3 regions of the Neorhizobium galegae bv. orientalis str. HAMBI 540 genome follow, and region 1 is predicted to be linked to each of the others. Evidence: riboswitches for the same ligand, from Rfam matches in the RefSeq annotation. Region 1 holds a riboswitch; each other region holds the start of a gene.

Region 1 (2,256 bases):
GTAGTCGACGACAAGCGAAAGGTGCCGGGCATCGAACTCCCCAGGCAAGAGGAGCCTTATTCCGGAATTACCAACCTGCGCACCCACCCACCGCAAAAGCCGCAGGCAACCGCGGTCCAGCCGCCGGTGCTCACGCCGCCGCCGGAGCGGCCATACGACCCAAGCAAAAAGGTGCGCACCGTCGGGCCGACCTTCCTGCCCGAAGCGGGTATCGATCTCACCAATCCGAAATCGGCAGGACCGCAGCCGCAGCAATAATCAGCGGCCGTTCCACCGGTCCTGAAAGATCAGCGCGTCCAGGCCTAAACGCTGGCGCCAGCCCTTGAGCGCCAGTTCGGGTTCGCCATAGAGCCGATCGACATAACCGAGGCAGAGCCAGGCGACGATCTCGACGCGATCGGGAATGCCGAGCAGCCCGCGCACGTCCTCGTCGCGGAAAATGCTGACCCAGCCGACACCGACGCCCTCGGCCCTTGCCGCCAGCCACAGGTTCTGCACGGCGCAGACGGTCGAATAGGCATCCATGCGCGGATTGTGGGTCCGGCCGAGCACGACCGGACCGGCGCGGTCCGGATCGCAGGTAACACAGATCGACAGCGGCGCCTTGACAATGCCTTCCAGCTTGAGACTGCGGTAGAGGTCGCGGCTTTCGTCCGGAAACATCTCAACGGCCTCGTCATTGGCGCGCGAAAAGGCGGCCCGCGCGGCCTCGCGTACCGCCGGATCGCGGATGAGGATGAAATTCCAGGGCTGCATGAAGCCGACCGAGGGTGCCGAATGCGCGGCGCCAAGCAGCCGCTTTACCAGATCGTCCGGCAGCGGATCGGGCAGGAACTGGTCGCGCACGTCACGGCGCGTCTCGATTGCCCGGTAGACGGCCGCGCGTTCGGCCTTCGAAAACTCACCGGCAGGCAGCAAGGCATGCGCGAAAGGATCAGGCTGCATCGTTTGTCCCCAACAATGCCGTCGCTCCCTTGCCCTTCAGAAGCAAAGAGAGGTCCGAAACCTTTCCGCCGTCCGCGCGGGGTCGGTCTATCGTGTCAGGCCGGTCTTCTGACTTGGCTTCATCCGCCTGCACCGCCGCCTTCCCGGTTTCCCAGTGGCTTTCATATCCTGCGGCCGAGCGTCCACCTCACAGCGTTGGGCACGTTCCGGTTCCACCCCGGATTCCCGATTCTCCGGCTTGTCACCGGCACCTGACAGGATCGCTTATGCCCTTACGTTATCCTCGGCGCAAGGCGCTCATGCGACGGGGAAATAGCGCACATAGGCAAATTCATCGCCGTTGGGCGACCAGTTCGGCGAATTCATCGTGCCCTGCCCGCCGAAGAGCTCGAACAGCGTTTCGACATTGCCGCCGTCCATATCCATCAACCTGACGCGGACGTCGAGATCGCGCGGGTGGTCGAAGACATCGGCGCCGTAGGAGACGAAGACGACCTTGTCACCCTTCGGTGATGGATGAGGAAACCAGTCGCCGTAACCGCTGTCGGTGATCCGCTCGGCCGCGCCGCCGGCGGCAGGGACGCGCCAGATCTGCGTCAGCCCGGTGCGGCTGGAATTGAAGTAGATCCATTTCCCGTCCGGCGAAAAATCCGGCCCGTCATTGCGGCCCTCGCCGAATGTCAGCCGCGTCTCTGCGCCGCCTTCGATGCCGATCGTATAGATATCGAACTCGTCGCCGCGGATGCCGCAATAGGCGAAGCTTTTCCCGTCCGGCGACCAGCCATGCCAGTAGGACGGCAGATTCCGGGTGACCAGCCGCGGCACGCCGCCACCGGCGGGAAGGACATAGATCGCCGACTTGTCGAACTCTACCTTGTCGGAAATGGCGATCAGCGAACCGTCCGGCGAGATGCCGTGGTCGTTGTTGCATTGGCGGGCAAAGCCGGTATCGACCAGTCTGGGCCCGTCGTCACCCTCCGGTGACAGACGATAGATCAGGCCCTCGCTGTTGAGCATCAGGTAACGCCCGTCGGGCGACCAGTTGGGCGCCTCGAACAGGGCTTCCGTCTGCCAGACCACCCGCGCCTGCAGGGTGCGGATGTTGAAGATCTCGACGGAGCTACGAGCCATCAGCCTCTTCTTCAACAAGCTCAAAAATATCCTTTAATGCTACCCTCATAAGCTGATCCAGAAACAGTTGGCGTCCAGACGCTACTTTTTCTTCATCAATGGACTGATCAACTAAGTCCTCATTGAGAGGTACTTCAAAATTCAGAATCCACCAGCGATCAATCTTCTTTGCGAGAAGAT
Region 2 (2,256 bases), on a different replicon from region 1:
GAGTGTGCGACGTCAATTCTCTTTCCTCTTGTTCTATTCGGATGGGGTGCGAAGCCGCTGCTTGCGGCCCGTTGGGTGATAGGCGAAGTCCTCGACGATCCCGCCGCCGAGCAGGTGCTCGCCGATGATCCGGTCGATCGCGTCTTCGTTGACGCCGCCGTAATAGGTTCCTTCCGGAAACACTTGCAGCACGGGCGCCAGATTGCAGGGACCGAGACAGGTGGATTTTGCGGTCATCGTGCCGTCGCCGGCAGTCCGCAGTTTCTGCCGCTCCTGCTGGTTGCGCAGATGTCCCCAGATCACATCGGCTCCGGCCGCATTGCAGGGTCCGCCCTGGCAGACGAGCACGCGGCGTTTCTGGGTCGGCACGAGCGATCCCTCGGCAACTGGCGGTTTGTCGGTCTGCGGCACGTCCAGTGCTTCGGCGGTTTCGAGCAGTTCGCCGATCAACCGCGCCATCAGTGTGCTCGAGGCGATATCCCGGGCGATCGAAAGGACCGGCCAGCGCCGGCTATCGGCGGCCTTCCAGCGCTTCAGCGATTTCGTCAGCCAGATAAGGAAGCTCGGCTCCATGGGCAGGACGAGCGGCACGATAACGACGATTTCGACATCCTCGTCGAGCAGATCGGACAGCGCTTCGCGCAGAGAGGGGGTACCCTGTTCGGTAAAGGCGAACCGAACCGGTCCGGCTCCGGTCACGCCGGCTGCAAGTTTCGCGAGCCGTTGCATTTCCAGATGCGGCGATGCCGCAAAGGCGGATTTCGCAATCAGCAGGACGGCGCGCCCGGATACGTTTTGGGAAGATAATCCCTGTGTTTTCACTGCCTTCGTCTCACTCAAAGGAGGAGGCAGCAAAAATGAAGGTTGCGGCAGGCACGGATAGCCCAACGGAACCGTCATTCCTGTGGCACACCCCGACCACGGAATTTCTATCGTCAGGCAGGTCTCCTGGCTCGCGGGTCAAAGCCTTGATCGCCCGTCTTCCCGGCATTGGCGCCAGTGACATGTTGGGCGAACGGCTCACCGCTCACAGTTGCGGGACAGCTCCGGTTTTGACCGGATTCCCTCTTAGCTTCCGTCCGGGGACGGAAGAACCTTGACGCCGCGAACTTACACGGCCTCCTCTGTCTGTCAACGCTGCACCTCAACCCGTCATCCCGCAGGTGATCAGGAGCCGGGGAGGGCATGTTGCATCGTTGTCCCCCGATGAAACGATCTGGTCCGGAACTGCCGTAGCAATTCCGGACCAGAGGATATTGCCTCAATGCGAGGCACCGGAGCCGCCCACGGCAACGATCGTAAAGGGTTTTCCCTCGACGGCGATCGTGCGGACTTCCTTCAGGCTCTCCGCATCAACGATGCGAACCAGCGAATGCCGCGGATCGGTGATGACGACATGACCATCCGCCACGGCAAGACGCGGCCGCGGATCACGCCAATGACCGTCCTTGCTGTAGGGCTCCGTGATCTTTCCCTTGCGAACGATCTCGCCCTTGATCACATCCAGCACATGAAGATCACCGTCCTCGGTCAGGATGTAGGCGTTGCGCGGCGCAGCCGGATCCAGCAAAAAGTCAACGCGGCGGGTGGGAAGGTCGATCAGCCGGAAGTGCTTCTCGCTGTCCGGATCGATCAGGACGATTTTGTATTCGCCGTAGTTGCCGAGGAAGAACTGCATTGCCGTGCCGCCAAGCAAGGTACCAGTCGAACCTTTCGGCAGGTCAGATGGGTAAGCGAGCATTTCCAGTTTCGGTCCATCAAGTCCGCCGGGACGAGCGACAAGAACGCCTTCCTTGCAACCGAAAGCAACCAGCTGGGACGAAGTGGCCTCGCCGTGAAGATCGGTGCATTTCGCGACGTCGCCGAGCTGCCTGCCCGTCTCGTCAACGACGCGAAGCCCGACCCGCGGCGGCAATTCGTCGGGCTTGGTTTCGACTGCGGTGTTTGGAACCGACACGAGTACGAAACGACCCATCGTCACCGCGACACCATGGTGCGGCTTGGTGGTGTCGACTGTCTTCACGTCAGCCTTGCCCTCAAGAAGAGCTACTTCATCGATGATATCCGCTTTGCCGCCTCGATCGTAAAAGAGGATCGCATGGTCGTCATGCGGAACGACGTGGAAAGGATGCTTGCCCTCGAAAGTCACGGGCAACAGCCCGACGTCGGAAACGTCCAGATCCCGATGCTCGCCGTGATCGGAGAAATCGATGCCCGTCTTGAGGACGTGCACGATGTCCTGATCCGACTGCGTGG
Region 3 (2,256 bases), 2.2 Mb from region 1:
TCCGCATCCTGAACCGCCTTGCGGTTCGCCATCTTGGCGCGGTGACGCTCGACGGACGCCTCGTCGATCTCCTTCACCGGGAGACGAGCTTCGCCGAAGATCCGGCAGAAGCCTCCTCGCCAGCGCGGAACTTTTCGCGGACGACACCGGCCAGCGCACCGAGCACCGCCCAGAACACCAGGTTGGTGGCATAGACGGCGTTGACGAAGCGGGCATAGAGATCCATCGGGACGGCCGTTTCATGGCTGGGCGGCAGCGGCGCGCCGACCAGATGCGGGGCCATCAGCAGCACGATCGCAAGCGCTGCAAATACGGCCGAGCGTGTGTAGACGAGCAGGCCGAGGCCAATCGCGGTGCAGACAGCCGTCGAGACCCACCAGATCTGGCGCGGGCCGAGTTCCGCAGCCGGCATGCCGGGCAATTCCGGCGGCAGGCCAAGGCCGGGCGCAAGGATGACGGCGAGGAAGCCGGCAATGCCGAACATCAGACCGCCACGCCAGCCCTTGAAGCCGCCGAACGCTTCCGAGGCAGCAATGAGGACAAGGGCAAAACCGATAGCCGACAGCATGTCCGCCGCAAGCGTGTAGATGAAACGCTCGAAGCCATCGGCGGGAGCCCAGGCTTCCTCGCCATGGTGATGCTCGGCAGCGGATGCCGTGGCACCTGCTGCCGGCGCCGCGTCATGGCTGTGCCCCGCTTCGGGCGCGGCATTTTCGAACACTTCCGCCTGCAGGATCAGCGGCACGGTGGAGAAGCTCTGCATCACGGTCAGCAGCAATCCGGACAAAAGCCCGGCGATCACCGCCGTGAAGACGATGTTGCGAAACAACGACATTTGGGAGAACTCCTCAGTGGCAGGGGAAGGCGAGCGAGTGGCGCGTGTCATGCGCGGCATTGTGGACGACTTCCAGATGCGAGAAGCCGACAAAGCCAACGATGAACAGGCCGAGCAAGGCCGTCATGCTGAGGGGAATGATCTTCGAAGCGGAAATGGTGACTGCAGCTGCAGCAGAATTCAGTACCATGGTCTCGTCCTTTCGCCCTCCACCCGAGGGCCGTTCACGTTCTTTGCCGCCTCTGGCAGGTCTCCTGGCTCGCGGATCGGACGCCTTCTCCCGCCTTCCCAGGAGTCCGTTGGCCGGATTTCCCAGTGGCTTGACGGCCGGACGGCCGTTTTGGTCGAAGACTTTCCGCTTACAGTTGCGGGGGCAGCCGCGGGTTGGACGGCGGAATTCCGTCGCACCGCATTCCCTCTAAAACCCTTTCGGGCACCATAGGCTCGGTCACTATAGACGAATTCGGCGTCACGGCAATCGCCTTTGCGACGCATTGACATGGGCCTGCGACCGGGCTTAGTTGAGAGGAGATGGTCCCTTTCCGGCAACGGGGAGGGCTAAGAGAGAATGCGGTGCGATCCCTTATTCAGGATCAATGCCGCGGCTGCCCCCGCAACTGTAGGCGGCGAGCCATTGCCTAAAACGGCCATTTGGCCGTCAAGCCACTGGGAAATCCGGCCAACGGTATCCTGGGAAGGCAGGCAAATGGCGACGACCCGCGAGCCAGGAGACCTGCCGTCCGATTAATTTTGCTTCACCGGGCGGGGTGCTCCGGAGGAAGTTTCTCGATCACCGCAGAGGGATTTCGACCTTCTGCTCCGCGCCCCGATTTTTCGACCCCGGCGGGAACGCGGCTGACCGATGAGTGACCACCGACCAGATGATCCGGCAACCGCCGGCCTGGCAGATGTGACGATTTTCGTCTGCACCAATTGCCGTGACGCGTCCGACGGCGAAATCCGGCCGGGCATCGCACTGATCGCGGCGCTGCGCGAGGCAGCAAGCGGCAAGCCGCTTGCGATCAAGCCGGTCACCTGCCTTGCCAATTGCGAAAAAAGCCCGAGTGCCGCCTTCAATCACAAGAGCGGCTGGTCCTATGTCTTCGGCCATCTCTCGCTCGACAATGTCGAGGACATCGTCACCGGCGCGATGATGCTGGCCGAGGACGAGCGCGGCTTCCTTCCCCTTCGCGGCCGTCCGACCTGCCTGCGCGGCAAGGGCATGACGGCCCGTATTCCACCCTTTCATCACCACGAGGACATGCCATCATGAGCGTTTCGTTCGACCGCGTTCCCTGCACCGTCGTTACCGGGTTTCTGGGAGCCGGCAAGACCACGCTGATCCGCAACCTGATCGAAAACCTGAAAGGCAAGCGGCTGGCGATCATCGTCAACGAATTCGGCGATGTCGGCATCGACGG

The links. Region 1 has a riboswitch for cobalamin ahead of bluB (5,6-dimethylbenzimidazole synthase). Riboswitches for the same ligand answer to the same signal wherever they lie in the genome.
Region 2: it holds a riboswitch for cobalamin, as region 1 does, so the genes downstream of both, RG540_RS26640 ((2Fe-2S) ferredoxin domain-containing protein) here and bluB (5,6-dimethylbenzimidazole synthase) in region 1, are expected to answer to the same signal.
Region 3: it holds a riboswitch for cobalamin, as region 1 does, so the genes downstream of both, RG540_RS19570 (CbtB domain-containing protein) here and bluB (5,6-dimethylbenzimidazole synthase) in region 1, are expected to answer to the same signal.

Annotation. Positions count from the first base shown of each region.
Region 1 covers NZ_HG938353.1:1,637,188-1,639,443, reverse strand. Annotated here, with positions in the region: gene RG540_RS08395 (hypothetical protein) at 1-258, shown strand, start outside; gene bluB (5,6-dimethylbenzimidazole synthase) at 259-945, opposite strand; cobalamin riboswitch at 1,027-1,215, opposite strand; gene RG540_RS08385 (TolB family protein) at 1,243-2,076, opposite strand; gene RG540_RS08380 (hypothetical protein) at 2,066-2,256, opposite strand, start outside.
Region 2 covers NZ_HG938354.1:872,359-874,614, reverse strand. Annotated here, with positions in the region: gene RG540_RS26645 (ABC transporter substrate-binding protein) at 1-16, opposite strand, end outside; gene RG540_RS26640 ((2Fe-2S) ferredoxin domain-containing protein) at 34-822, opposite strand; cobalamin riboswitch at 922-1,115, opposite strand; gene aztD (zinc metallochaperone AztD) at 1,262-2,256, opposite strand, start outside.
Region 3 covers NZ_HG938353.1:4,054,354-4,056,609, forward strand. Annotated here, with positions in the region: gene cobO (cob(I)yrinic acid a,c-diamide adenosyltransferase) at 1-32, opposite strand, end outside; gene RG540_RS19565 (CbtA family protein) at 74-835, opposite strand; gene RG540_RS19570 (CbtB domain-containing protein) at 849-1,025, opposite strand; cobalamin riboswitch at 1,063-1,291, opposite strand; cobalamin riboswitch at 1,351-1,590, shown strand; gene RG540_RS19575 (DUF1636 family protein) at 1,698-2,108, shown strand; gene cobW (cobalamin biosynthesis protein CobW) at 2,105-2,256, shown strand, end outside.